DNA from 4 places in the Nocardia sp. NPDC052254 genome. Region 3 is predicted to be linked to each of the others. Evidence: riboswitches for the same ligand, from Rfam matches in the RefSeq annotation. Region 3 holds a riboswitch; each other region holds the start of a gene.

What was found. A riboswitch is a leader RNA that binds a small molecule or an ion and turns the genes downstream of it on or off. The one in region 3 is predicted to bind cobalamin.
Region 1: linked by a shared signal. The riboswitch ahead of cobN (cobaltochelatase subunit CobN) and the one ahead of AB0L57_RS19605 (CbtB-domain containing protein) in region 3 are both predicted to bind cobalamin.
Region 2: linked by a shared signal. The riboswitch ahead of metE (5-methyltetrahydropteroyltriglutamate--homocysteine S-methyltransferase) and the one ahead of AB0L57_RS19605 (CbtB-domain containing protein) in region 3 are both predicted to bind cobalamin.
Region 4: linked by a shared signal. The riboswitch ahead of AB0L57_RS23170 (CbtB-domain containing protein) and the one ahead of AB0L57_RS19605 (CbtB-domain containing protein) in region 3 are both predicted to bind cobalamin.

The regions. Positions count from the first base shown of each region.
Region 1 is NZ_JBFAUW010000008.1:232,394-239,341, forward strand. Features, by position in the region: gene AB0L57_RS21460 (precorrin-2 C(20)-methyltransferase) at 1-1,131, opposite strand, end outside; gene AB0L57_RS21465 (precorrin-8X methylmutase) at 1,128-1,763, opposite strand; gene cobG (precorrin-3B synthase) at 1,959-3,140, opposite strand; gene AB0L57_RS21475 (hypothetical protein) at 3,189-3,509, opposite strand; gene AB0L57_RS21480 (hypothetical protein) at 3,515-3,757, opposite strand; cobalamin riboswitch at 3,950-4,074, shown strand; gene cobN (cobaltochelatase subunit CobN) at 4,103-6,948, shown strand, end outside.
Region 2 is NZ_JBFAUW010000003.1:510,285-517,232, forward strand. Features, by position in the region: gene metE (5-methyltetrahydropteroyltriglutamate--homocysteine S-methyltransferase) at 1-1,604, opposite strand, end outside; cobalamin riboswitch at 1,734-1,951, opposite strand; gene AB0L57_RS11035 (pyruvate carboxylase) at 2,159-5,572, shown strand; gene rsmD (16S rRNA (guanine(966)-N(2))-methyltransferase RsmD) at 5,619-6,176, shown strand; gene coaD (pantetheine-phosphate adenylyltransferase) at 6,357-6,842, opposite strand; gene AB0L57_RS11050 (hypothetical protein) at 6,907-6,948, opposite strand, start outside.
Region 3 is NZ_JBFAUW010000007.1:171,277-178,224, reverse strand. Features, by position in the region: gene AB0L57_RS19630 (LLM class flavin-dependent oxidoreductase) at 1-125, shown strand, start outside; gene AB0L57_RS19625 (CoA transferase) at 126-1,328, shown strand; gene AB0L57_RS19620 (CoA ester lyase) at 1,380-2,291, shown strand; gene AB0L57_RS19615 (flavin reductase family protein) at 2,309-2,812, shown strand; gene AB0L57_RS19610 (hypothetical protein) at 2,817-3,518, opposite strand; gene AB0L57_RS19605 (CbtB-domain containing protein) at 3,924-4,139, opposite strand; adenosylcobalamin (AdoCbl) riboswitch at 4,148-4,296, opposite strand; gene rsrA (mycothiol system anti-sigma-R factor) at 4,686-4,952, opposite strand; gene AB0L57_RS19595 (sigma-70 family RNA polymerase sigma factor) at 4,997-5,611, opposite strand; gene AB0L57_RS19590 (aminoacyl-tRNA deacylase) at 6,067-6,567, shown strand; gene AB0L57_RS19585 (MarR family transcriptional regulator) at 6,714-6,948, shown strand, end outside.
Region 4 is NZ_JBFAUW010000009.1:290,035-296,982, reverse strand. Features, by position in the region: gene AB0L57_RS23185 (TetR family transcriptional regulator) at 20-568, opposite strand; gene AB0L57_RS23180 (DUF4334 domain-containing protein) at 666-1,133, shown strand; gene AB0L57_RS23175 (NAD(P)-dependent alcohol dehydrogenase) at 1,143-2,240, shown strand; cobalamin riboswitch at 2,260-2,402, shown strand; gene AB0L57_RS23170 (CbtB-domain containing protein) at 2,439-2,654, shown strand; gene AB0L57_RS23165 (CbtA family protein) at 2,676-3,527, shown strand; gene AB0L57_RS23160 (histidine phosphatase family protein) at 3,524-4,084, shown strand; gene AB0L57_RS23155 (DUF488 family protein) at 4,123-4,497, opposite strand; gene AB0L57_RS23150 (1-acyl-sn-glycerol-3-phosphate acyltransferase) at 4,663-5,424, shown strand; gene AB0L57_RS23145 (hypothetical protein) at 5,440-5,997, opposite strand; gene AB0L57_RS23140 (TetR/AcrR family transcriptional regulator C-terminal domain-containing protein) at 6,213-6,923, shown strand.

The DNA.
Region 1 (6,948 bases), on a different contig from region 3:
GTCGGCGGATTCTTCGACGACCGCCGCGGCCATCGCGAAGACTCCCGGATCGCCCGAGGACACCACCACCACGCGGGCCCCGGATTTCGCGAGATCCAAGGCCATCGCGGCACGTTCGGATTCGACGCGGTTGTCGCTGAGGTGCCGGCGCTGCCCCGGCCGCACCGGAACGCGGTCGACGTAGGTGGTGTAGCCGACGATATCGGTGGCCGCCGCCAGCGCGCGGGTGACCTCCGGAGTGGTCCACTGGGGTGATCCGGGACCCAGGCCGACCACGACCACCTCACCGATCTCCGCGGTGTCGGCATCGCGCCCGTCCTGGGCGGTGGCGGGGCCGTCGGTGAACGGTATCTCGGTGGTCGGGGTGGGACCGGGGACCACGGTGATGGCGAAGTAGGGGACGTCGGCGTCGGAGACCTCGGCGGCGGGCAGGATCCGCTGCCGTCCGGTGCTGGCACGTTCGACGTAGTACGCGCCGGACAGTCTGCCCGAGTCCGAGAGCGCTTGCCGCACACCGGGATAGGTGCGGCCCAGTTTCATGATCGCCGCGGCGTCGCAATCGGCGAGCCGGGCCGCGAGCTGATCGGGCGGCATGGTCCCGGGCAGCACGGTCAGTACCTGCTCGCCCTCCACCAGCGGGGTGCCCAGTGCCGCCGACGCCGCGCTCACCGAGGTGATACCGGGAACGATCTCGGCAGGGAAGCGATCGGCGAGCCGTCGGTGCATGTGCATGTAGGAGCTGTAGAACAGCGGGTCGCCCGCCGCGAGCAGGGCCACTGTGCGGCCCGCGGCGAGATGGGCCGCGAGCACCTCGGCGGCCTGTTCGTAGAACTCGTCGATGGCGCCCTGATAGCCACCCGGATGATCGGTGGTCTCGGTGGTGACCGGATACACCAGATGTTCCTCGAGCTGGCCGTCATGCAGGTACGGCGCCGCGATGGACCGCGAGATGCTGCGGCCGTGGCGGGCGCTGTGGAAGGCGATGACATCGGCGGCCGCGATGATGCGAGCGGCCTTCACCGTCACCAGTTCCGGGTCGCCGGGCCCGAGCCCCACACCCCACAATTTCCCGGGAGCGACAGCTGCCGCGTCGTGCGCGGATTCCGTTCCGGGGCGCTGAGTTTCGCTCATTCCTGTTCGCTCGCGATCGCATTGAGGGCGGCCGCGGTGATCGCGCTGCCGCCGCGGCGGCCGTGCACGGTGAGGTATTCGACGCCGCCGTATTCGGCGAGGGCCCGCTTGGATTCGGCGGCGCCGATGAAGCCCACCGGAATCCCGAGGATCGCCGCGGGGCGGGGCGCGCCCGCGTCGAGCATGTCGAGCAGGTGGAACAGGGCGGTGGGCGCATTCCCGATCGCCACCACCGCGCCGCCGAGCCGTGTGCGCCACAGTTCCAGTGCCGCGGCCGATCTGGTGTTGCCCAGCCGCTGTGCCAGTTCGGGAACGCGCGGATCGGACAGCAGGCACAGCACGTCGTTGTCGGCGGGCAGACGCTTGCGGGTGACTCCGGAGGCGACCATCGTGGCATCGCACAGGATCGGCGCGCCGGCGCGCAGGGCGGTGCGCGCGGCCGTCACCACATCGGGGGTGTGCGAGATGTCGGTGGTGAGGTCGACCTGCCCGCAGGCGTGGATCATGCGCACCACGACCTGCGCGACGTCCGCCGGAAACCGGGCCAGATCGGCTTCGGCCCGAATGGTCGCGAACGACCGCCGATAGATCTCGGCCCCGTCGGTGAGGTAGCTGGTACGCACGTCGGACATGGGGTTCACCCTAGCGGTGGGAATGTGGCCCGCAGGCGGCAGCGTGCGTAACCACGGAGGGCCCGCGTGGACGCCGCTATCGGGTGCCGCGGTGGGAATGTGGCCCGCAGGCGGCAGCGTGCGTAATCATGAAGGGTCGCGTGGACGCCGCCATCGGGTGCCGCGGTGGGAACGCGGCCCTCGCCGGTGGGCCGCTCAGGGGCCGGTGATCCGGTAACCGCCGGGTTCGGCGACCACATCGGTGACCGCGCCGGGCGGGCGTCCGCAGCGGCGATCACACCCCGACCAGTGCTGACGTCCGGCCGCGACCACATGATCGGCGTCGATTCCGGTGCCGTCGGGTGCGGGCGCGCCGCCGGGGACGACCCGTCCGGACGCGACGGCCGCGGCGGCATCGGCGCGCACATCGGTGAGTGACTTCGCGCATCCGGGCCGCCCGGCACAGGCGGACATCAGCAGCCACGGTGAGGCCGCGTCGAAGATCAAGCCCATCGGCGCCAGTACCCGTACCACCTGTTCGGCGGTCCATTCGTCGAGATCCGCGAGCAGCAGACTACGCCAGGGGGTGATGACGATCGGATGTTCCACCGCCGCGAGGAATTCGGCGGTCCGGGCCGGCAGGGCGCCGAGCGGGACGGCCGCGCCCAATGCGATCCGATCGCCGGGCTGCGGTAGCCAGCCGATCGGAATGTCTTGTCGGGCAGTGAATTCCACCGGTGCGGCCGCCGGGCGCAGGGGTAGGTCATCGAGAATCCGCGCGGGCCCGTCGGCGATCTCGCGCAGCCGCCACCGCGCACCGCGCAGCCGCTGGAAGCTGTGCGCCGCCGCGAGGATCGTCGACACCGCCCGTCCGGCGGGGATCCGCGCGCCGGAATCAGCTCCGGCCAGCACGAGCGCGTATTCGCCGGGGCCGGTGGCGTGGATGCCGATGTCGCCGCCGAATCCGCTGACGTCCCCGCGCCCGTCGTCGAGGGTGAACAGGACCCGACCGGGCAGTTCGGCGAGTTCGGCCGCGGCCCGTAGCCCCGTGTCGAGCTCGGCCGCCAGCGGGCGCACATCGGCGATGCCGCCGATCCGGCCCGACAGTGGCGAGGCGACGATGTTGCGGACGCGCTCGTGTGTGGGTGAGGGCAGCAGACCGGCGGTGCCGAGCCGCTGTGCCAGCGCGGCCGCGTCGTGCATCTGGCGCAATTGCACATTGCCGCGTGAGGTCAGCTCGATGGTGCCGTCGCCGAGATCGGCCGCCGCGCTCGCCAGCGCCCGCAATTGATCGGGCGTCAGCACGCCGCCGGGCAGCCGGATCCGGGCCAGCGGGCCGTCCGCGGCCTGGTGCAAGCGGAGCACGCCGGGGCAGGAGTCGGGGGCGGATCGCGTCATGATCGTTCCAGCCTACGAGGCTCGCGCGGCGCCGGAAGGGGGCGCCGGTCAGTGACCGCGTCGCAGCATCGGCCGGGGATCGCGGGGCAGACCGCTGGAGTCGAAGGCGGGGCCGGGCCAGGAATCCGACAGCAGATTCGGGATGGCGTGGTGGGTGACCCGGTCGTGATGGGCTGTCGCGCCGAACAGGCTGATGCCGCCGATGAACGCCACCGCGCAGATGATCCCCGCCGTCAACGCCCAGCCCCGGTGTCCAGTACCGGCGGCGGTGAGGCCCATCGCCAGGGTCGCGAATCCGATCAGAACGCAGAAGTAGCTGGTCCAGGCCACGCGGCGATTACGCCGGACCCAACTCGGTGTATCGGACATTCCGATCACCGACCTTCCGGCCCGCTTCCACCGCGTGCGCGCATGACCAACTTCCACAGCCGTTCGTCGGCGTAGGTGTTGTCGAGCAGGTGCGGAGTCACATGCCGGTCGGCGCGATCACGGCGCACGGTGGACTCGAATACCAGCAATCCGAAGATCGCCACGACGGCACAGGCACCGGCGGCGACGAGCAGCAGCCCGCCACGCCCACCGGCCGCAGCGGCAAGAGCCATTGCCAGCAATGCCACAGCAATCATCATGCATACAATTCCCGACCAGGCGGCGAAGCGATTCCGCCTGGCCCATCCCGGTGAGTTTGGCATACACACAGCGTACGCCGGGGTCATGGTCTCGGATATGGCGATCGGCGTCGTTGTGGACCGCATTGCGTCCCAACGGAAACCACATCGAGATCTGCCACCGTGCGGGCGGAGCAGGGCTCGGAGCGGGCCGGGTGCGGCGGCGCGATAGCATCCGGGTTGCTCGCTCTACGAGGAATCCGGTGGAATTCCGGTGCGGTCGCGCCACTGTGACAGTCAGACCCTCCGGGCGGGCAGCCGAATCCGCGATGGGCGCGTCACCCGAGGAGAACTGTGATCCTGCTGCTGTCCACCTCCGACACCGATCTGCTGTCCGCGCGGGCCAGCGGCGCCGGCTACCGGCTGGGCAATCCGGCCCGGCTGCTGGTCGAGGACCTGCCTGAACTGCTGACCGGGGTCGATCTGATCGTGGTGCGGATCCTGGGCGGGCGCCGGGCCTGGGAGGAGGGCCTGGACGCGCTGCGGGCCAGTGGTATCGCCCTGGTCGCACTCGGTGGCGAGATGGCACCCGATGCCGAGTTGATGGAGTGCTCCACCGTTCCCGGCGGCGTCGCCGCGGACGCGCACAACTACCTTGCCGCCGGTGGCGCGGACAATCTGCGTCAGTTGCACAACTTCCTGTCCGACACGGTGCTGCTGACCGGTCACGGCTTCGAGCCGCCGGTGCAGCTGCCGTCCTGGGGTGAGCTCGAGCGGACGCCAGAGGCGTTGACCGGTAACGACTCTCGGATTCCGGGTCGCGTCCCGACGGTGGCCGTCCTGTACTACCGGGCACAGCATCTGGCCGGGAACACCGCCTATGTGGAGGCGCTGTGCACGGCGCTGGAACAGGCGGGTGCCCGGCCGCTGCCGCTGTACTGCGCGTCGCTGCGCAATGCCGAGCCGGAACTGATGGACACCCTGCGTGGGGCCGACGCCCTGGTGGTGACGGTGCTGGCGGCCGGTGGCACGAAACCCGCCACCGCCTCGGCGGGCGGTGACGACGAGGCCTGGGATATCGGCGCGCTGGCGGATCTGGATGTGCCGATCCTGCAGGGGTTGTGCCTGACCAGCGGGCGCGCCCAGTGGGAGGACAACGACGACGGCCTGTCGCCGCTGGATGTGGCCACCCAGGTCGCGGTGCCGGAATTCGACGGGCGCATCATCACGGTGCCGTTCTCGTTCAAGGAGTTCGACGCCGACGGATTGTCCGCCTACGTCCCCGATCCGGAGCGCGCGGCGCGGGTCGCGGGAATCGCGGTCCGCCATGCGCGCCTGCGGTATCTGCCCGCCGGACGGCGCCGGATCGCCCTGATGCTGTCCGCCTACCCGACCAAACATGCCCGCATCGGCAATGCCGTGGGCCTGGACACGCCCGCGAGCGCGATCCGATTGCTCACCGAGATGAGTTCGGCCGGTTACGATCTCGGCGATCCGGGTCAGGTGCCGGGGCTGCTCGAACGCGATGGCGACGCACTCATCCACGCGCTGATCGCGGCCGGCGGCCAGGATCAGGACTGGCTCAGTGCCGAACAGCTGGAAGGTAATCCGATCCGGATCGGCGCCCGGCAGTACGCGTCCTGGTTCGCGACCCTTCCCGAGCAGTTGCGCACCGCGGTGATCGAGGCGTGGGGACCGCCGCCGGGTGAGTTGTTCGTCGATCGCTCCGTCGATCCCGACGGCGAGATCGTCATCGCCGCACTGCGTTTCGGCAATATCGTGCTGCTGGTACAGCCGCCGCGCGGATTCGGCGAGAACCCGGTCGCGATCTACCACGATCCGGATCTGCCGCCGAGCCACCACTATCTGGCGGTCTATCGATGGCTGTCGGCGCCGGCCGAGGGCGGTGGCTTCGGTGCCGACGCCATGGTGCATCTGGGCAAGCACGGCAATCTGGAGTGGCTGCCCGGTAAGACCCTCGGCATGTCGGCGGCATGCGGGACCGATGCCGCGCTCGGCGATCTGCCGCTGATCTACCCGTTCCTGGTCAACGATCCCGGCGAGGGTACGCAGGCCAAGCGCCGCGCCCACGCCACCCTGGTCGATCATCTGATCCCGCCGATGGCCCGCGCGGAGACCTACGGCGATATCGCGCGCCTGGAGCAACTGCTCGATGAGCACGCCAACATCTCGACGCTGGACCCGGCCAAACTGCCGGCCATCCGCCAGCAGATCTGGACCCTCATGCGGGCCGCGAAGATGGACCACGATCTGGGCCTGGACGAACGGCCCGACGAGGAATCCTTCGACGACATGCTGCTGCACGTCGACGGCTGGCTGTGCGAGATCAAGGACGTCCAGATCCGCGACGGCCTGCACATCCTGGGGCAGGCGCCGGTCGGTGAGGGCGAACTGGACCTGGTGCTGGCCATGTTGCGCGCGCGTCAGCTCTGGGGCGGTGAGTTCGCGGTGCCCGGCCTCCGCGAGGCCCTGGGACTCGACGAGTCCGGTGCGGAGGTTCGCGAACGGGTCGACGCCGTCGAACAGCGGGCCCGTCGCCTGCTCGGTGAGTTGCAGGCCGCGGACTGGTCCGCGCGGGTCGCCGACGAACTCGTGGCCCGGCACGAACCGGAGGTCGCGAACCCGCAAACACTGGTCGAGGTCCTGCGTTTCGCCGCCACCGAAGTCGTGCCCCGGCTGCGGCAGACCGGCGTCGAGATCGGCCGCATCCTGCACGCTCTCGACGGCGGCTTCATTCCGGCCGGTCCGAGCGGTTCACCGCTGCGCGGGCTGATCAATGTCCTGCCCACCGGCCGCAACTTCTATTCGGTGGATCCGAAGGCGGTGCCGTCGCGGCTGGCCTGGGAAACCGGTCAGGCCATGGCGGATTCGCTGCTCGAGCGCTATCTGGCCGATCACGGCGAATACCCGCGTTCGGTGGGCCTGTCGGTGTGGGGCACCTCCGCCATGCGGACCGCCGGTGACGATATCGCCGAGGTTTTCGCCCTGCTCGGGGTGCGGCCGGTGTGGGACGAGGCGAGCCGTCGGGTGACCCGGCTCGAAGTGATCGAGCAGGCGGAGCTGGGCCGGCCGCGCATCGACGTCACGGTCCGGATCTCCGGCTTCTTCCGCGACGCCTTCCCGCACGTCCTGGCGCTACTCGACGACGCGGTGCGGTTGGTGGCGGGTCTGGACGAGCC
Region 2 (6,948 bases), on a different contig from region 3:
TCGCCGAAGAGGATCGGGGGCCGCACGCAGCGGGTGCCGTAGGACTGCACCCACCCGTTGTGGGTCGCGGCGAAGCCGTCGAGCTGCTCGGCGAAGTACTGCACCATGTCATTGCGCTCGGGCTCGCCGTGCACGAGCACATCGAGACCCAGATCTTCTTGCAGCGCAATGACATCGGCGACCTCGGCACGCATCTGTTCCTGATACTGCGCGTCGGTGATCTCACCCGAACGCAGTGCGGCGCGGGCGGTACGGATCGCCGTGGTCTGCGGGTAGGAGCCGATCGTGGTGGTCGGCAGCAGCGGCAGGCGCAGATGTTCGCGCTGCAGCTCCCGGCGCCGATCCGCCGGGGCGCGCCCGGTGTCCCCGTCGTCGAGGCCGGCCAGGCGGGTGCGGACGGCCTCGTTACGCAGTCGCGGATCCGCGCGCCGGCTCTCGATGGCGGCGCGTGCCTCGGCGAGCTCGGCGGCGACGGACTCGGTACCCGCGCCGATCGCCTCGGCCAGGATCCGGACCTCGGTGATCTTCTCCGCACCGAAGGCCAGCCAGGTCCGCAGGACCGGATCCAGATCGGGTTCGGCGGCCAGCGAATACGGCACGTGCAGCAGCGAACTCGAGGACGAGACCGCCAGCGTCCCGGACGATCCCAGCAGAGTGCCCAGTTCGCCGAGCGCCGACTCCAGATCGGTGCGCCAGATGTTGCGGCCGTCCACGACGCCGGCGACGACGAGCTTGCCCGCCAGCGCCGGGATCGCCGCCACCTCGGAAACCGTGGCGCCGGAACGGAAGTCGAGTGCGACACCCTCGATCTCGGTGGCCGCCAGTGCGCCCAGAGCGGGGCCCGGTGAGCCGAAGTAGGTGGCCACCAGGATCTTCGGGCGATGTGTCGCCGCCGCGAGTTCGGCATAGGTGCTACGCACCGTCTGGACCTCGGCGTCGGACAGATCGCGTACGAGTGCGGGCTCGTCGATCTGCACCCAGCCGGCGCCGGCGTCGGCCAGCTGTCCCAGTAGATCGCGGTAGAGCGGAATCAGCTCACCCAGCCGATCCGCCGGCGCGACCCCGTCGACTCCCTTGGACAGTGCCAGGAAGGTCAGCGGGCCGATCACCACCGGCCGGGCGTTCACCCCCAGTTCCTGGGCCTCGGCCAATTCGGCCAGCAGCTTCGACGGATCGAGTGCGAACTGGGTGTCCGGGCCGATCTCGGGGACCAGATAGTGGTAGTTGGTGTCGAACCACTTGGTCATCTCCAGGGGTTCGATCCCGTCGGCGCCGCGAGCGGCGGCGAAGTAGCGATCCAGCGGATCGGCGATGCCGGCGACTCGCGAGGGCAGCGCGCCCAGCAGGACAGCGGTGTCGAGCATCTGGTCGTAGTGGGAGAAGGTACCCACCGGTACGGAATCGAGCCCGGCGGCCTGAGCGGCGGTCAGTCCCTCGGTGCGCAGTGTGCGGCCGACCGAGGTCAGTTCGGCGGCGTCCATCCGCCCGGCCCAATAGCCTTCGATGGCGCGTTTGAGCTCGCGCCGTGGCCCGATGCGCGGCAGGCCCAGGACCGTCGCGGTGAAATGTTGCGCGGTCGGATGGTGATTGTCTGTGACGGTCACGGTGTTCTCCAGTAGTGGAAGTCACGGGACACCGCCGCAAGGACGGACGGAGCCCACACACCTGGCCGCACCGAGGTCCGGCCCACCGGGTCCGCCCGCCCGATCCACGAGGCGGTGACCGCCGGATACGGCGTATCCGGCACAACCGGCAGGTCTTCGGACTCACAGGCATCGGTCGGGGACCGGTCCGGAGATGCGCCCCGGATATCGCCTACTGGCCGTCGCTTCCCGGAAGATTCCAGTGCTCATGACGGCGTTCGTTCCTGTTCACCGCTGCGGGACAGTCCCGGGTTCCCACCGGGTTCCCTCTTCGCCGGTCCGCGAGGACCGGTGTCGACGCTGCACGCGACGCTCGGGGCTCCAACTCGTCGACGGCAGCGAACCAGCTGCGCCGTCCAGGGTAATCCACGCGAGTGATCGGTCGTCGCCGGGAGTGCCCGGATGTTACGGCCGCGACAACACAACTTCGCAGATTCCCGGGGCCGCTCTGTGAGGATGGCTGCGAAGCCGTATTCGCTGTTCGTGCCCGCTCAGCGGCCGGGTACCTTGGTCGAATGTTCTCCAAAGTGCTGGTCGCCAACCGCGGGGAAATCGCCATTCGCGCCTTCCGTGCCGCATACGAGCTGGGCATCGGCACCGTGGCGGTTTTCCCCTATGAAGACCGCAATTCGGTGCATCGCCTGAAGGCCGACGAGTCGTATCAGATCGGGGTGCCCGGACATCCGGTGCGCGCTTATCTGTCGATTCCCGAAATCGTGAGTGCGGCGAAATCGGCCGGTGCCGATGCCGTCTATCCGGGGTACGGGTTCCTGTCGGAGAATCCGGATCTGGCCGCCGCCTGCGCGGCGGAGGGAATCACCTTCATCGGGCCGTCGGCCGAGGTGCTCGAGCTGACCGGCAACAAGGCGCGCGCCATTGCCGCGGCCCGGGCCGCGGGTCTGCCGGTGCTCAACTCCAGCGAGCCCTCGGCGGACGTCGCCGAGTTGCTGACGGCATCGGAGTCGATGGAGTTCCCGGTCTTCGTCAAGGCGGTCGCCGGTGGTGGTGGTCGCGGTATGCGCCGGGTCGCCGATCGGGTCCAGTTGCGCGAGGCCATCGAGGCCGCGATGCGCGAGGCGGAGTCGGCCTTCGGTGATCCGACTGTGTTCCTCGAGCAGGCGGTGATCGATCCGCGTCACATCGAGGTCCAGATTCTGGCGGATCAGCACGGCAACGTGATGCACCTGTTCGAGCGGGACTGCTCGCTGCAGCGCCGGCACCAGAAGGTGATCGAACTCGCGCCCGCGCCGAATCTCGACCCCGCACTGCGCGAGCGGATCTGCGCGGACGCGGTGGCCTTCGCCCGCCAGATCGGTTACTCCTGTGCGGGCACCGTGGAATTCCTGCTCGACGAGCGCGGACAGCATGTGTTCATCGAGATGAATCCGCGTATCCAGGTCGAGCACACGGTGACCGAGGAGATCACCGATGTCGATCTCGTGCAGTCACAGCTGCGCATCGCCGCCGGAGAGACCCTGACCGATCTGGGCCTGAGCCAGGACAGCGTCTCGATTCACGGTGCGGCGCTGCAGTGCCGGATCACCACCGAGGATCCGGCCAACGGCTTCCGGCCCGACACCGGCCGCATCACCGCCTACCGCAGTCCGGGCGGTGGTGGTATCCGGCTCGACGGCGGCGCGAATCTGGGTGCGGAGGTGGGCGCGCACTTCGACTCGATGCTGGTGAAGCTGACCTGCCGCGGCCGCGACTTCGACCAGGCCGTGGCGCGGGCCCGGCGTGCGGTGGCGGAGTTCCGGATTCGCGGCGTGGCCACCAATATTCCGTTCCTGCAGGCCGTCCTCGACGATCCGGATTTCCGGGCGGGGCGGATCACCACCTCGTTCATCGGCGAGCGGCCACAGCTGCTGACCCAGCGTGGATCCGCCGACCGCGGCACCCGCATCCTGCGCTATCTGGCGGATGTGACGGTGAACAAGCCGCACGGAGAACGGCGGACGGCGGTGTATCCGCACGACAAACTGCCCGCGATCGATCTGAGCGCCGCGCCGCCGGACGGCACCCGTCAGCGTCTGCTGACCCTGGGACCCGAGGGTTTCGCTCGCTGGCTGCGCGAGCGCGACGCGGTCGGGGTCACCGACACCACTTTCCGTGACGCGCATCAGTCGCTGCTGGCCACTCGGGTGCGGACTCGCGGCCTGCTGCAGGTCGCCGGGCACGTGGCGCGGATGACGCCGGAGTTGCTGTCGGTGGAGTGCTGGGGCGGCGCGACCTACGATGTGGCGCTTCGGTTCCTGTACGAAGATCCCTGGGAGCGCCTTGCCGCGTTGCGGGAGGCGATCCCGAACATCTGCCTGCAGATGCTGCTGCGTGGCCGCAACACCGTCGGCTACACCCCGTATCCGGAACAGGTGACCCGCGCGTTCGTGCAAGAGGCCACCGATACGGGCATTGATATCTTCCGGATCTTCGACGCACTCAACAATGTCGACCAGATGCGTCCCGCGATCGACGCGGTCCGCGAAACCGGTACGGCGGTGGCCGAAGTCGCGCTGTCCTACACCGGTGACCTGTCGAACCCGGACGAGAACCTCTACACCCTCGACTACTACCTGAAGCTGGCCGAGCAGATCGTCGAGGCCGGGGCACACGTCATCGGTATCAAGGACATGGCCGGACTGCTGCGGGCTCCCGCAGCGCACACCCTGGTCACGGCCCTGCGCAGTAACTTCGATCTGCCGGTGCACGTGCACACCCACGACACTCCGGGCGGTCAGCTGGCGACTTATCTGGCGGCGTGGCAGGCCGGAGCGGACGCCGTCGACGGTGCCAGCGCGCCGATGGCGGGTACGACCAGTCAGCCCGCGCTGTCGGCGATCGTGGCCGCCGCCGCGCATTCGCCGCGCGACACCGGGTTGAATCTGGAGGCCGTGTGCGACCTCGAGCCGTACTGGGAGGCGTTGCGAAAGGTGTACGCGCCGTTCGATGTTGCGGCATCCGGCCTGACATCCCCGACCGGGCGCGTGTACGAGCACGAGATTCCCGGCGGGCAGTTGTCGAATCTGCGTCAGCAGGCCATCGCACTGGGGCTGGGGGATCGGTTCGAGGAGGTCGAGGCGAAATACGCGGGGGCGGACCGGCTGCTGGGCCGACTGGTCAAGGTGACGCCGTCGTCGAAGGTGGTCGGCGATCTGGCGCTGTCGCTGGTGGGATCCGGGGTCGACGTGGACAGTTTCGCCGCCGACCCGGCTCGGTACGACATCCCGGACTCGGTGATCGGTTTCCTGCGTGGGGAACTCGGCACTCCGGCCGGTGGCTGGCCGGAGCCGTTCCGCACCCGTGCGCTGGAGGGCCGTGGGCCCGCGAAACCGGAAGTGCCGCTCACCGACGAGGATTCGGCCGCACTGGCGGGGACCTCACAGCAGCGCCGCGACACCCTGAACCGCTTGTTGTTCCCCGCGCCGACCGCCGAATTCCTCGCACATCGTGAGAAATACGGTGATACGACCGGATTGTCGGCCAACCAGTTCTTCTACGGACTGCGGCACAACGAGGAACACCGGGTCGAGCTGGAGAAGGGTGTCACCCTGCTCATCGGGCTGGAAGCGATCTCCGAGCCCGACGATCGCGGTATGCGCACGGTCATGTGCATCCTCAACGGGCAACTGCGTCCGGTTCTGGTGCGTGACCGTTCCATCGCCAGCGACGTCCCGGTCGCGGAGAAGGCCGACAAGAACAACGCCGCGCACATCGCGGCACCGTTCGCGGGGGTGGTGACACTGACCGTCGGCGAGGGCGACACCGTCACCGCGGGCGGCACGGTCGGCACCATCGAGGCCATGAAGATGGAGGCCGCCATCACCGCACCCCGCGGTGGTGTGGTCGCCCGCGTGGCCATCGGACCGGTCCAGCAGGTCGAAGGCGGAGATCTACTGGTCGAGTTGCGGATCAACGAGGCATCCGCCGAGTGACCCGGACGGTGTTTCGGACCGGCCGAGGCGATATCGAGGTCCCGCGGTGACCAGGATCGTCGCGGGTTCGGCCGGTGGGCGGCGGCTGCGCGTCCCACCGGCCGGGACCCGGCCCACCTCCGACCGGGTTCGCGAAGCCCTGTTCAATCTGCTCGCCGCCCGGATGGATTTCGACGGCGCCCGGGTGCTGGACCTGTACGCGGGCTCGGGTGCGCTGGGGCTGGAGGCGTTGTCGCGCGGGGCATCTCACGCGCTGCTCGTCGAATCCGACCGCAAGGCCGCCGCGATCATCCGCGGCAATATCGCCGACCTCGCCATCTCCGGCGCCGAATTACGTGCGGGCACAGTCGCTTCGGTCCTGGCGACCGCGCCGGCCGAACCCTATGACCTGGTGCTGTCGGATCCGCCCTACGCCGTGACCGAAGCCGCGATCGAGGCGGATCTCGCGGCGCTGGCCACCGGCGCGTGGTTGCACGAGGACGCCCTGATCGTCGTCGAGCGATCGGCCCGCTCACCGGAAACCGATTGGCCTGCACCGTATTCGGCGCTGAAGCCCCGCCGCTACGGCGAAACCCGCATCGACCTGGCGGAATACCGCCCCTGAACGACACCGCGGGCGCCCCGGCGACGGTCGGCCGCGAGCCCTCGGGATCATTGTCCGTGCCGGACGGCGTCCGACGGTGGTGGGGCCTGTTCTCTGCGCTCCGGCCGTGATCCTCGCGTGTGTTCCGCTCCGGCAGTCGCCCCGACGAGATCGGGCACGCGGTGCCCGAGTGGGTACCTCTCAGCCGCGACGTTCGGCGATGCGAGCCAGCAGCCGCTTGTGCACCGCAGGCGGAAGCATGTCGGCAACATCGCCGCTCAAGGCCGCGACCTCCTTGATCAATGAACTCGACAGGAAGGTGTGGGCCGGATTGCTGGCCAGGAAATAGGTGTCGACGCCCGTCAATTTCCTGTTCATCTGCGCCATCTGCAGTTCGTAGCCGAAGTCGGTGGCGTCGCGCAGGCCCTTCACGATCGCGTTGATGCCCTGTTCGCGTGCGAAGTCGACCAGCAGTCCGTACCAGGACTCGATGCGCACGTTGGGCAGATCGGAGGTCGCCTCGCGCAACATCTCCATCCGCTCGTCGATGCTGAACATGCCTTGCTTGTTCTTGTTGATCAACACGGTCACGACAACCTCGTCGAATTGCGCGGCCGCCCGTGAAATGACGTCGATATGTCCGTTGTGGACCGGGTCGAAGGACCCGGGGCACAGTGCTCCAGCCATACCGCGACGCTAACAGGTACCGGTGGGTGCCGCCTCGGTGGACCGCCCGGGCGGCACCACCGGTTCACAGGCGTCGTAACCGGAGAGATCTCGGCGCAGGCGGGGG
Region 3 (6,948 bases):
TCGTGCCACATCTGCAGCGCGCCGGCCTGTTCCGCACCCGGTACACGGGTACGACTCTGCGTGACCACCTGGGTCTGGCCCGCCCGCAGCGCCGCACCGTGGTGCCCCTCGGGACGAGTGCGTAGATGAACCCGGCGACACAACCGCTGCACGGAATACGGGTACTCGATTTCGCCACCCTGGCCGCGGCTCCGCTGGCGGCCACCTATCTGGGCGAGTTCGGCGCCGAGGTGATCAAGGTGGAGCAGCCCGGGACGGGTGATCCGTTGCGCGGCTGGGGCAATCAGCGCGACGGCGTCGGCTTGATGTGGAAGTCGATCGCCCGGAACAAACGCTGCGTCACCTTGGATCTGCGACGCGAACCGGGGCAGAAGTTGTTGCGACGCCTGGTGGAGCAGGTGGATGTGGTCGTGGCCAATACCCGTCCGCACACCTTGCGCGCCTGGGGCCTGGACTACGAGAGCCTGCGCGCGGTGAACGACCGCGTCGTCATGTTGCACATCACCGGTTTCGGACTCGACGGCCCCAAGAGCGATCGCCCCGGCTTCGGCACCCTCGGCGAGGCGATGAGCGGATTCGCCCATGCCACCGGCGAATCGAGCGGTCCGCCGACCCTGCCACCGTTCATGCTCGCCGACGGCATCGCCTCGCTCAATGCCGCCTACGCGGTGATGATGGCGCTCTACCACCGCGATGTCCACGGCGGGCCCGGGCAGCTCATCGACATCAACCTCATCGATCCGCTGGCCCGGTTGCTGGAGCAGAACCTGCTGGGCTACGACCAGCTGGGCATCGTCGCTCAGCGAGGCGGTAACCGCTGGGACATCTCGGCGCCACGCAACACCTACCGGACCTCCGACGGGAAATGGCTGGCCATGTCGGGCAGTTCACCTGCCTTGGCGCTGCGGGTATTTCGCGCGATCGGTCGTGCGGATCTGGTCACCGACGCCGATTTCGCCGATCCGCAACGCCGGCTGAAACGGGCGAGTGAGGTCGACGCGGTGGTCGCCGACTGGGTCCGGGTACACACCCTCGACGAGGCGATGGCCGTCTTCGAGGCCGAGCAGGTCGCTGCCGCACCGGTTTACGACACCGCCGACCTGGTACGCGACGAGCAACTGCGCCACCGCGAGGTCTTCGTCCGGACACCCGACGAGGAATTGGGAACCATGACCGTGCAGGCGCCGGTACCCCGGTTCTCGGCGACCCCCGGCAGCATCACCCATCTCGGCCCTCGCCTCGGCGCCCACAACACCGAGGTCTACCGGGACCTGCTCGGACTCGACGACACCGAACTGTCCGCCCTGCGCGCGCAAGGCGTGCTCTGACCGCTTGCACCGGTACAGACTGTTTCCATTACAGCACAAAGGATTTCGACCATGACCGACCTGTTGCGCCGCTCGGAGCTGGCACTGCCCGCCGTCAACGACCACATGTTCGACAAGGCGCTGTCGTGCGGCGCGGATCTCGTCTTCCTGGATCTCGAGGACGCCGTTCCCGCCGCGCACAAGATCGAGGGCCGTAGCAAGGCGATTCGTGCGCTGACCGAACTCGACTGGGGCACAACCGTTCCCGCCATCCGGATCAACGGGCTGGACACCCCCTGGTGTCACGACGACATCATCGAGGTCGTCACCAGGGCCGGGAACAAGCTCGAGACCATCGTCGTCCCGAAGGCGCGCACGGCGCGCGACGTCTGGTGGGTGGACATGCTGCTGACCCAGCTGGAGACCAAACTCGGCCTGTCCCGGCGCATCCGGCTGGAGGTCCTGATCGAAGAGGTCGAGGGGCTGGCGAACGCCGAGGCCATCGCCGTCGCGAGCGATCGGGTCGACGCGCTGATCTTCGGTGTCGGCGACTTCTCGCTGTCCCAGGGTGCGCGGGTGGACACCAATTTCGAGCCCCTGGGTGACTATCCGGGCGACTTCTGGCACTACGCGCGGAACAAGGTGCTGGTGGCCGCCCGGATCGCGGGGATCGACGCCCTGGACTCCCCCTATCCCGACTATCGCAACCTCACCGGCTACGAACGTGATGCCGGGCGGTCGGCGCTGCTCGGCTATACCGGAAAGTGGGCGATCCACCCCGATCAGGTGCCCGTCGCCAATCGGATCTACGCGCCCACCGCGGACGACATCGCGCTGGCCGAGCGTAATCTCGCCGCCTACCGCGCGGCCGAGGCGCGGGGACGCGGCGCCGTCGGCGTCGAGGGCGTACTGGTCGACGCCGCACACGTGAAGATGGCGGAGGCGACACTGGCCCGCGCGGCGCTCGTTTCCGCTCGCGGCTGATCCGGCGAGGCACGACCATGCTCGAATTACTCGAGGAACGCACCGACGGACTGGCGCTGCGGCACATGTTCGCGACCTTCCCCGCCGGGGTCGTCGCGGTATGTGCCGACATCGACGACGCGCCCTGCGGTTTCGCGGTCAGCACCATGGTGCCGGTGTCCCTGGACCCGCCGCTGATGCTGTTCTGCGTGCAGCGCACGTCGACGACGTGGCCGCAGTTGTCCACCGCCGAGCGCCTGGGCCTGAGCCTGCTCGGCGCGGACCAGCACGCCGCGGCCCGGGCACTCGCAGGTCCCGGCGGCGAACGCTTCCGGGACCTGCGAGTACATCGCGGCGATCGGGACGCCGTCTTCATCGACAGCGCAACCTGCTGGGTCGAGGGCTCGGTGCACAGCATCGTGGACGCCGGTGACCATCTGGTGGTCATCCTCGGCATCCATCGAACAGCCACTCGCGCGGGCGGGCGGCCGCTGGTCTTCCACGACCACGGCTTCCGCCGGCTGCAGGAACCCGAGGTGTGACGGGCTAGTTCTTCGGCTTGTTCAGTGTGTCGAAGAACTGGATCCCGCTGATCACCGCGACCGGAACCCCCAGGATGATGGTCCCCGCCGCGGCGCCGAGCGCGGCACCGGCGGAGCCGCCCGCGAGGCAGCCGCCCGGTGCACCGGCGAAGAAGATCGGGGGCATCAGCGCGGTGCCGACCAGCGCACCGGCCACACAACCACCGACCAGGCCGATGGCGGTTCCGACGAGCACACCCAGACCGGTCGCGAGACCGATCTGGTTGGCCGCCACACCGAGGGCGTCGTTGAAGTCGGCCTGATCATCGATCGGAGTCAGATCCGGTGTCGTCGAGGCGACCGCCTCGGCCGGATTCGTGCTGGGCGTCAGCACCGCGGTCCGGCCGTCGACCTGCGCCGCGATCGGCCAGTCCCGCTGATCGTGCTTGTAGGTCAGCGGCAGGCCGGCGACGAGATTGCCGTTGTCGTCGAGGATTTCGAATTGGTTGCCGCGCACGTTGAGCCGGCCGCCGTCGGTCCGCAGCACCACCGAGTGGTCGACCACATTGGCCGTGTAGTGGATCCCGGGCAGCACATCGGTGCTCACGGTCGAGCCGGGCCGTTCCTGCGGGGCCGCCGGGGCATCGGCATTCGCGGTACCACCGGCGACGGTCAGTGCCGCGATGGTCAGCGCGGAGCCGAGAACGAGTGAGGTCCTGGTCTTCATGGGATTTCCTTGGTGATCGATCGGAATGGCCTGGTGGACAGCGACTCTCGTGGTCGCCGTGGATACCGTCGGCGGCGATCGCGACGTGCAGGGCATGACTTCTCCAGATGCCGGCACGACGAGGGGACCGTCCCGCTCATGCGGGCGCGGTCATGAGACGAACGACAACGCGAGGTGCTGCGGACCGCCTGTCGAGGCGGTCGGCTCGGCACGGCGACAGCCGCGCGCCGAGCTCACCTCATCGACCACTGTGCGGCGTTGCGGCGGCATCCGAGGATGCCGCGATCACACCGGTCGCGGTGTCGATGACTGAATGTTTTCCGGCACAGACGAATACCGAATATCCCAGGAAGCTCCGGCAAGCTCCGACGGATGGTTCGCCGTCCGGCGGTGAAACCCGCGTGCTCAGTGGCAGGGGAAACCGAGGAAATGACGTGCGTCGTGCACGAATTCGTGGACATGCATATCGCTGCCGAAGATCGACACCGCGCCCTGATCCACACCGATGAAGTAGTACGCCAGCAGCGCGAGGATGGTCGTTCCCGCCAGCCACAACGCCGTGGTCGGGATGGACAGCGACACCGGCCGGATACCGGCCTGAGGTGCATACGACGTGGCCATGAACTTCTCCTCACCTGACGGGGATATCGCGTCCCCGGGCACTACTACCGGCGACGATCAAGGGTCCGACTCGAAGTTCCGACAAACTCCACACGGCGGCGCGACCGTCCCGGAATCTCACCGGGTTCCTCTACTCATCGCTCGTATCACCATAAGAGAACGCGAATGCCGAGGTCAATCCACCGGGGTGGACTCGTTCGAAAACCGCACTTCCGCCGGGCCGTCCGCGGCTCCGGTCACGCCCGCCGCGGCGCGATCCGATCCTTGACGAGCGGTACCTGGCGAGACGGCCGATTGCGGCGTCCGGCCCGGCCGCATGTAACCTTTTCTCCCGGAACTCGCACCTGAGGCGGGTTGATCCCCGTCCAGGGGCCAGAAGGGAGATACCGATGGGTAAGCGTGGGCGTAAGAAGCGCAGCCGCCGCAAGAATGCGGCCAACCACGGCAAGCGGCCGAACTCCTGAGCCGTCGCGCCGTGCGATAAACGCCGAATGCGGCATGTCATCGATGGATGGCATGCCGCATTCGGCTTTCATGAGTGTGTGCTCAGCGCTCCGGTTCGACCCGGGTCTCGGTGATCGTGACCGCCTGCCGGATCTCAAGGGTGAGCCGCTCACGCAGTGATTCGGGAGCCCGGTCACCACCGCATTTGCGGCTGAGCAGCCGCTTGAGCTTCTCCTCCAGGCCGTAGGCCTCGATACATGGAGAGCAATGGTCCATGTGGTGCTGCAGACGCGCCCGGGTGGCATCGTCGCATTCGCCGTCGAGCATGAGCCACACGTCGGTGAGCACCGCCGAACAGTCCAGCTCCATTCCGTCCCCAGCGCCCCGATCGTCGTGCTCGTGCCCACTGTTGCTCACTGGGTTACCTCCTGACGCGCGCCGTTGCCCGGTCGGTTCCGGTCGAACCCCCGCTCGTGTGCGACATCGGCCAGCAGCCCCTTGAGCTGCTTACGTCCGCGATGCAGCCGGGACATGACGGTGCCGATCGGAGTCCCCATGATGTCGGCGATCTCCTTGTAGGGGAAGCCCTCCACGTCGGCGTAGTACACCGCCATGCGGAATTCCTCGGGCAGCGACTGCAGGGCAGCCTTGATGTCGTCGTCGGGCAGGGCCTCGAGCGCCTCCATCTCCGCGGATCGCAGACCGGTGGACGTGTGCTCGGCCGTGGCGGCGAGCTGCCAGTCGGTGATCTCGTCGGTCGGATACTGCGCGGGCTGGCGCTGCTTCTTGCGGTAGGAGTTGATGTAGGTGTTGGTGAGGATTCGATACAGCCAGGCGCGTAGGTTGGTGCCCTCCCGGAACGACCGGAAGCCCTGGTACGCCTTGGCGAAGGTCTCCTGCACCAGATCCTCGGCATCGGCCGGATTACGGGTCATCCGCAGGGCCGCGCCGTAGAGCTGATCCAGCAGCGGAAGTGCGTCGCGCTCGAAGCGCCGGGCGAGTTCGGTGTCGTCGGCAGTGCTGCGCACGGTGGATTCCCCGACCTCTACGGCGGCATCGGACGAGGCGGTCGCCTCGTCTTCCACCGGGTCGTCGGGGATCTCGATGTCTTCCGGCCGGGAACCGCCCGCGCTCTCACCGCGGGGGCGATCGGCCGCCAGTTCGTCGTCGCTCGTCACGGAAGTCCCTTCGGTCGCCGTAGCAGTTGAATCTACCGCGCGCGCGGGATGCCGGCCGAACCCGGTGTCCGGGGTCACGATGTCGATCAGCGAGTACGCGTGCGAGTCGCCGATCGTTACCGGGCGTTCGTCGACGAGGACGGTCACCGGCTTCTCCTTCGAGCTGTCTGGGTCGCGTGCGGTTGTGCTGACAACCGCTCCGTGCTGGCGGAACAGTTCAACATGGCAAGCGCCCGCTGTGTTCCCGGCCGACCCCGCCGACAGGCAGAAATCCCGTTTGCCGGGTGGAAACGGACATCGGTACGGTGGCCGGCATGGCCGCATCCACACCCGCGATCGGAGCGCTGATCCGTGCCCGGGTCCCCCATGTGGTGCATTCGTATCCGCACGATCCGCGCAGCGACAACTACGGCGACGAGGCGGTCGCGGCGTTGTCGGAGCGGGTGGGTGTCAGCGCCGAGCAGATCTTCAAGACGCTCGTCATCGAACTGTCCACCGGAGCCGCGGCCGTGGCGGTGGTACCGGTGCCGCGATCGCTGTCGTTGAAAGCGGCCGCCGCGGCGCTGGGCGCGCCCAGGGCGGCGATGGCCGACAAGGTCAAGGCACAACGCATCACCGGCTATGTCCTGGGCGGAGTGTCACCATTGGGTCAGCGGCGTGCACTACCGACGGTGATCGACGATTCCGCCTCGAATTGGGATCGCGTGCTGTGCAGCGCCGGTCGTCGCGGGCTCGAGATCGAGCTGGCACCGGCCGATCTGATCCGTCTCACCACCGCCGTCACCGCTCCCGTCGCGGGCCCCTGACCCGTCGGTGCCCCCGGCAGCCGGCGCCGGCGCGGTCCGAAACATCGCCACATCACAACCGCTTTGTGTATACAAATAGTTGATTGCCGCAAGTAGTTGGTCGCCGCCGGTGACACGGCGGGGACGCACAGCAGGAGGCCGCGGAGATGGACGGCGAACAGGTGACCGACACGATCGGCCAGCAGCTGATTCGCCTCGGGCGCATCCGAGAGCGAACGAATGCCCAGGTCGCGGCCGCTTCTCATGGCGAGGTCGACACCTCCGCGTATCGCATCATCTTCCGGCTGCTCAGCGATGGGCCGATGCGGTCGGGCACCCTGGCCGAGGCCATGTACTCCGATGCCTCCACCATCAGCAGGCAGGTGGCCGGGCTGGTCAAAC
Region 4 (6,948 bases), on a different contig from region 3:
GCCGCGGCGGGATCGGAGGCTACGGCGCGATCAGCCGGCGGGCCGCGAGTACCGTTGCGGCACGGCGTACTTCGGCATCACCGGCGGCCGGCGCGTGGACCGCGGACGTGCGCGCCAGGTCGGTGAGCAGCGTCAGCAGAATCGACGGCTGGAACTCGGCGGTGATCCAGCCACCGCGCTGGCCACGGCGGATCTCGGCGATCTTGGGCGCCACCGCCCGACGGATCGCCTCGTCCGCCCCCGGGATGTGCACGCCCTCGATCTCCGCCCAGGCCTGTAGCCGGGCGTTGTCCGGATGCTCGAGATAGTGGTCGAACAATCTGCCGACATAGGCGGGCAGATCATCGGCATCCAGGGCGGTCTCCGCCGCGGTCGCACCGGCCCACTGCTCGGTCACCGCCGCGTACAGGCTCTCTTTACCGCCGAAATAGGCGTACAGCCGCTCCTTGCTGGCGTGCGCGGCGTCCGCGATCCGGTTGATCCTGGCACCGGCGATGCCGTGGCGAGCGAACTCCACCTTGGCGGCGGCGAGAATTCGCTCCCTCGTGGCATGGCCGGCTGCGCGCATACGGCGAATCCTATCTTGCCGAACCAATTGGTTCGGGTGTAAGTTGCCGAACCACTTGGTTCGCGATGCGGATCGGTTCGACGAGCGGAGGAGAACCATGACGGGCACCACCGAGCGCTGGCGGGAGTTGGCCGGACAGGCCGACGGGGTGGCGACGGCCGATCTGGATCAGCTCTGGTCCGAACTCGAGACCGTGCGCGCCGAGGACATCCTCGGCGAATGGCAGGGCGGCGCCTTCCGCACCGGTCACCCACTGTGCCGCGCACTGGACAAGAGCCGCTGGCACGGAAAGACATTCGTCTCCACGATGGACGCCAAACCGCTCATCTGCCGCGCCGAGGACGGGACCCTGTTCTCCGATACCGCACTGGGCGGCGGCGAAGCGACGCTGTGGGACATCGAATTTCGCGGCGAGGTCACCGCGACGATGGTCTACGACGGCCGCGCGGTCTTCGACCATTTCAAGCGGCTCGACGAGACCACGCTGATGGGCATCATGAACGGGCGTCCCGAGCTGGTGCTGGCCGGCGGCGAACACTTCTACTTCTATCTGGAACGGATCTGACCCGTGCCGATCACCACCACCGCCGCGCTGTCGCGAGATCCTCACGCCCCCTTCGATATCGAGTCCGTGACGGTCGACGACCCGCGCGACGACGAGATCCTGGTGCGGATCGAGGCGGCCGGGATCTGTCACACCGATCTGGTGTCCCGCGCGGCCGGAAGCCCGCAGCGGCCGGTACTGCTCGGCCACGAGGGTGCGGGAGTGGTCGAAGCGACCGGGAGCCGGGTGGCCGGTGTCCGCCCCGGTGACCGGGTCGTGCTGACCTACCGGCACTGCGGCGACTGCCGCAACTGCCGGCTGGGCCGGCTCGCGTACTGCGCCCGATCCACCGTCCTCAATCAGTTCGGCGCCCGGCCCGACCGCACACCGCGCATCACCGTGGCCGGCACCGCGGTGCGGGACGGATTCTTCGGACAGTCGAGTTTTGCCGGATACGCCCTGGCCACTGCCGACAACACCGTCGTGGTCCCCGGCGACACGGATCTCGCGGTGGCCGCGCCGCTGGGCTGCGGATTCCAGACCGGCGCCGGCGCGGTGCTGAATGTTCTCGCGCCCGAACCAGACGCGCGGCTGGTCGTCTTCGGGGCGGGCGCGGTGGGGATGGCCGGCCTGCTGGCCGCGCTGACCCTGCCCGGAGTCGATGTGGTCGTGGTCGAGCCCGCCGTGAGACGGCGGGAACTCGCCGTCGAACTCGGCGCCACGGCCGCCCTGGATCCCGCCGCCGGTGACATGGCCGCTGCGCTGGCGGATCTCACCGGCGGCGGCGCCACTCATGCCCTCGACACCACCGGACGGCCCGAGGTTCTGGCGACCGCGGTGAGCGCACTGGGTGTCGGCGGCGCCGTGGCCGTGGTCGGTCTGGGCGCCGGCGTCCCGCCGATCGATCTACGCGATATCGTGCTGGGCGGCAAGTCCGTCCGCGGCTGCCTCGAGGGCGATGCGGTTCCGGCGCAATTCATTCCGCGGCTGCTCGAGCTGTATCGCGCGGGCCGCTTCCCGATCGACCGGCTGGTCCGGACCTATCCGCACACCGAGATCGGTGCCGCGCTGGCCGATCAGCGTGACGGTGACGTCGTGAAACCCGTCCTCACCCGGTGCGCGCGGTAGCTGACCGTCCTCGCCCCGATTGACCATACGAACAGCGGTTTCGTATGGTTATGTGAGCGTCGATTCGAGGAACCCGGTGAGAATCCGGGATGGTCGCGCCACTGTGAGCACTCCGGTGACGGAGTGCGAGTCAGGAACTCGGATCGCATGCTCACCATCCGTCTACGGGGACGCGTAATCCCCTGAAGGAGTGCCCCCATGGCGACGTCCTATGTCCCCCGGTCCGGTATCGAGTCGATTCGGCTCTCGATTCCCACCACGGCACTGTGGCTGGCCGGGACCACCCTGCTCGCACTGCTCGCCCTCTACTTCATCGGTGTCGACCAGGGTGCGGTCTCCGTCTTCGGTAGCGATATGCACGTGCACGAGTTCGTTCACGACGCCCGCCACTTCCTCGGCTACCCCTGCCACTGACCGGCGGAACGAGTCGACACCATGGAAAAACGAATCATCGGCCGCGGCGTACTGGTCGGCGCGATCGGCGGACTGCTCGCCTTCCTGTTCGCCCGGATCCTGGCCGAACCCATCATCAACCGCGCCATCGACTACGAGGGCGGGCGCGACGAGGCCCACACCCAGCTGGAACAGGCCGCCGGGCACTCGATGCCCGGCATGGAGGAAACCGAACTGTTCACCCGATCCGTGCAATCGAATATCGGCATCGGTTTCGGCATGATCATCTTCGGTGCGGCGATGGGCGCGCTGTTCGCGGTCGTCTACTGCCTGTTCATCGGCCGCGTCGGCAAACTCACCCCGCGCAATCTCGCGCTGTGCCTGGCAGGCGGCATGTTCGCCGTGCTGTACGCGGTGCCGTTCTTCAAATATCCCGCCAACCCGCCCTCGATCGGCAACCCCGACACCATCAAGGAGCGCACGGGCCTGTACCTGCTGATGGTGGTGATCTCCGCGGTGGCTGCGGTCGGCGCGGTCTGGCTCGGCCGGCGACTGCAAGCGCGGCTGGGCAATTGGACCGCGACCATCGTCGCCGGACTGGCCTTCGTCGTCGTGGTCACCGCGATCGCCGCGCTGCTGCCCGCACTCGGGCATCTGGCCGCCAACCGCGCGCTGGGTGATGCGGCCACCGAGACACCGCGTCCGCTCACCGATGCGAGCGGGAAGATCGTCTACCCGGGCTTCCCCGCCGACGACCTGTACTACTTCCGGTTCTATTCCTTCGCCGCGCAGGTCATTCTGTGGACGGTCATCGGTGTCGGCTTCGCATCGCTGGCGCCTCGACTGTTCGGTCGAGCCGAAACCGAGTCCGCCGCACCGGCTCCGGTCGTATGACCACAGGCGTCACCCGGCTCACGCTGATCAGTCACGGGATGACCGAGGCGATGCGAGCCGCCCGGTTCCCGATCGACGAGCCGATCGAGCGGATCACCCGGGATATCGCACCCGACAGTGCGGTATCCCGGGCCGATCTGGTCCAAGTCGGGCCCGAGGTCCGGGCCGCGCAGACCGCCGGACTGCTGAATCTGTCCGGCACGACCGAACCCGCGTTGCGTGATCTGGATAGCGGCCGATGGGCGGGTTCGGCGATGGACGCACTCGCGCCGGAGGACCTGATGGGGTGGCTGAGCGACCCCGGCTACCGCGGCCACGGCGGCGAATCGGTCACCGAGGTGATCGATCGGGTGCGGACTTGGCTGCGTGCGTGTGCCCCGCTGCACCGGCGCGTCGTCGCGGTCACCCACCCGGCCGTCATCCGGGCGAGCGTCCTCGTCGCCCTGTCCGCGCCGCCGGAATCGTTCTGGCGCATCGACATCCCGCCGCTCAGCGCCACCACTCTGCACGGACGCGGCCCGGCCTGGACGCTGCGCCACACGGCCAACCCGTTGTGATCGGACGGGCGTGATCGACGCGCGACGTGCCGAGGGATTCACTCGTGGTCGACGGCCAGCAGCTCCGCCAGCACCGCCGCCTCGCTGATATCGATGCGTTTGGTCGCCGACAGCAGGGTGAGCGTCCCGCGCCGGACCAGCTCGCGCAGATGGTCCAGTTCGACCGCACGTTCGGGATCTCGCAACTCGTCCCGGTAGCGGCGGCCGAATCCGTCGAATCGCTGTGGATCGTGCCCGTACCACTTGCGCAGTTCCGTCGACGGCGCGATCCGCTTGCACCACTCGTCGAGATGCGCGCGTTCCTTGCTCACACCACGTGGCCAGATCCGATCCACCAGCACCCGTGTCCCGTCATCCGGACTCGGGTCGTCGTAGATCCGCCGGACCCGGACCTGCGGTCGAGTACGCGCCATCGAACCTCCTCCGATCGCCCCCGCTCGTATCCGGGCACGGTCGACAGTAGCCAGTCCGCCCCTGCCATCGAGGACGAGCGGCCCGCGGTGGTGTCGCCGGCTCGGTGGTCGATTTGTCGATTCCGCCCTACCTACGGCCCCGTAACTTACGGTATCGTAGGTTCCGTGAAATTCTCGATACCGGCCACCACCACCATTACCCCACCCCCGGTGGTCGACTTCGACAACCGCGATGTGGTGTACGAGTACTACCGGACACACCGGCCCCCGCGCGGGCGTGCCCGGTTGCTGTACGCGATCACCGCGTACCGCAAACGCCCGGCGGTCCGGTACGCCGACGGTGTCCGTGAGCAGATCCGGCGCCTGATCCGTGACGACAGGCGCCTGATCATCGCGATCAACCACCTCAGCGTCGAGGATCCACGCATGGTCGCCGCCTGCGCGTGGCGCAGTGTCTTCCGGTCGCGGATCGGCCGGATCCGGGTGCTGGCCAAGGACGAACTGTTCACCGACCACGCACAGCGAGCACGTATCGACATCATGGGCGCGATCCCGGTCTTCCGCGGCAAGGATCACGGTCCGCGTGCGGCGCACGCCGCCGGTCAGCAGCTGATGGACATCTGCGTGCAGCGCATGACCGACGGCGACGACCTGGCGGTGTTTCCGGAAGGCACCTGCAACGAGACCGATCCGACCCGGATACAGGTCGTCGGCACCGGAATCGGGCACATCGCCGCACGCGCCCGAAAGGCCGGCACCGCACCGGTTTTCGTATTCCTCGGACTGACCTACGGGACCGACGGCCGGGCCACCTTCTTTCTCGATCGGCCGATGGCCGAGTTTCCCGAACGACCGGCCCAGATCACCCGGGCGGTCGGCGCGCGGATGCAGCAGGCCCTCGACGGCGCGATCGCCGCGGCACGCTGATCCGCACCCGGACGGTCAGCAGGCGGGAAACGTGCGTACCCCGGACTCGTCGGCCGGGCCCACCACCGCGCGAAAAGATTCCGCTTCGACGACCGGCGGACCGATTCCGGCGGATTCCAGGGCGCGCGCCTTGAAGGCTCGCGCGGCCACGCTCGGCGTGTACTGCGTGGGCGAGGCTTGTGCGAAAATCGTTTCGTCGCAACCACTCTCACCCCACAGTCGGACATCGGTGCGCGCACTGCCCATATATCGGTAGGCCCACTCGCGGGCCGGTTCGCCGAATTCGGTCAGCTCACCGGCGACAGCGAAGGCTTGCGGGACGGGCACCTGGCGCCGGCAGTTGAGCACACATCCGAGGTCGACGACGCCCAGCCCGAGAATGGACAGCGGTCTGGTGTCCCCCGGCGAAGCGACGGCGACGGTCACATCCCAGCCCGACATCGCGCGATCGAACAGCCAGCCGCCCGCGCGCGAGACGACATCGGCCGGACTACCGGCGATCACGACGATCTGATACCTCAGTGGTCGCCGGCCCGACTCGGCCACCACACATTCCGTCGGAGATTCCGCCACGTGGGCGCTTGTACGAGACCAGTGCGTTACAGCAGACATAGCATTTCCGTTCCGATCACAACCACCACTGTCTCCCCCGCCCGCGACGGCCCACTCGCCACGGAGCCGAGAGTAGTTTATTTTCCCCCAGCGGGAGAAAATATTGGCCAAACTCGTATCCCGGAAGCCGGGACGCCTTGTCCGGGCCGTACTCGCACCGCCGTAGCCTGTGAGGGATGAGCGGCGGCAAATCGACCGGGCCGGAGGCCGACATCGTGACCACATCGCGTCGAGGACGGGGGCGGCCACCGCGGCTCAACCGGGATCGCATCGTCGCCGCCGCGCGCGAGTTACCGCCCGAAACACTCACCATGAAGGCCGTCGCCGATGTCCTCGGCGTGGACCGGAAATCGCTCAACTACTACGTCAGCGATCGCGAAGGACTGCTCGAACTGGTGGCCCTGGACGCCTTCGAGACCGAGTTCCGGCGCTTCGACCTGCCCGCCGAGGGCGATTGGCGCCTGCTGCTGCGGCTGTTCGCCGCCGCGGTCGCCGAAGCGCTGACTCGGGTCGGCGTCCTCATCTGGTACGTGCGATTCACCGGCCGCGGCGGCATGACCGTCCTGGTGGAGATCGAGCGCATGTTCGAAGTGCTCGTCACCGCGGGATTCGAACCCATGGAGGCCGGGCGCACGATGCGCCTGCTCGCCGATATCGCGTTCTCCGCGGCCCGCGAGGCCGCCGACGCCGGCCGCGGCCATATCGACCGGCAGGCCGAGGCCGTGGCGCGAACACTGAATTCCGAACCGGGCGAAGCATTTCCGCTTCTGCGAGAGGTGGCCAACACGCGCGAGCGCGCCGTCCGCGTCGGTGAACAGTTCGACTTCGATGTCGAACTCGTCATCGCGGGCCTGGAGCGCACACTGGAATCGCGCGGACGCGGCTGACGTCCGGCCGATTTCGATCGCCCTG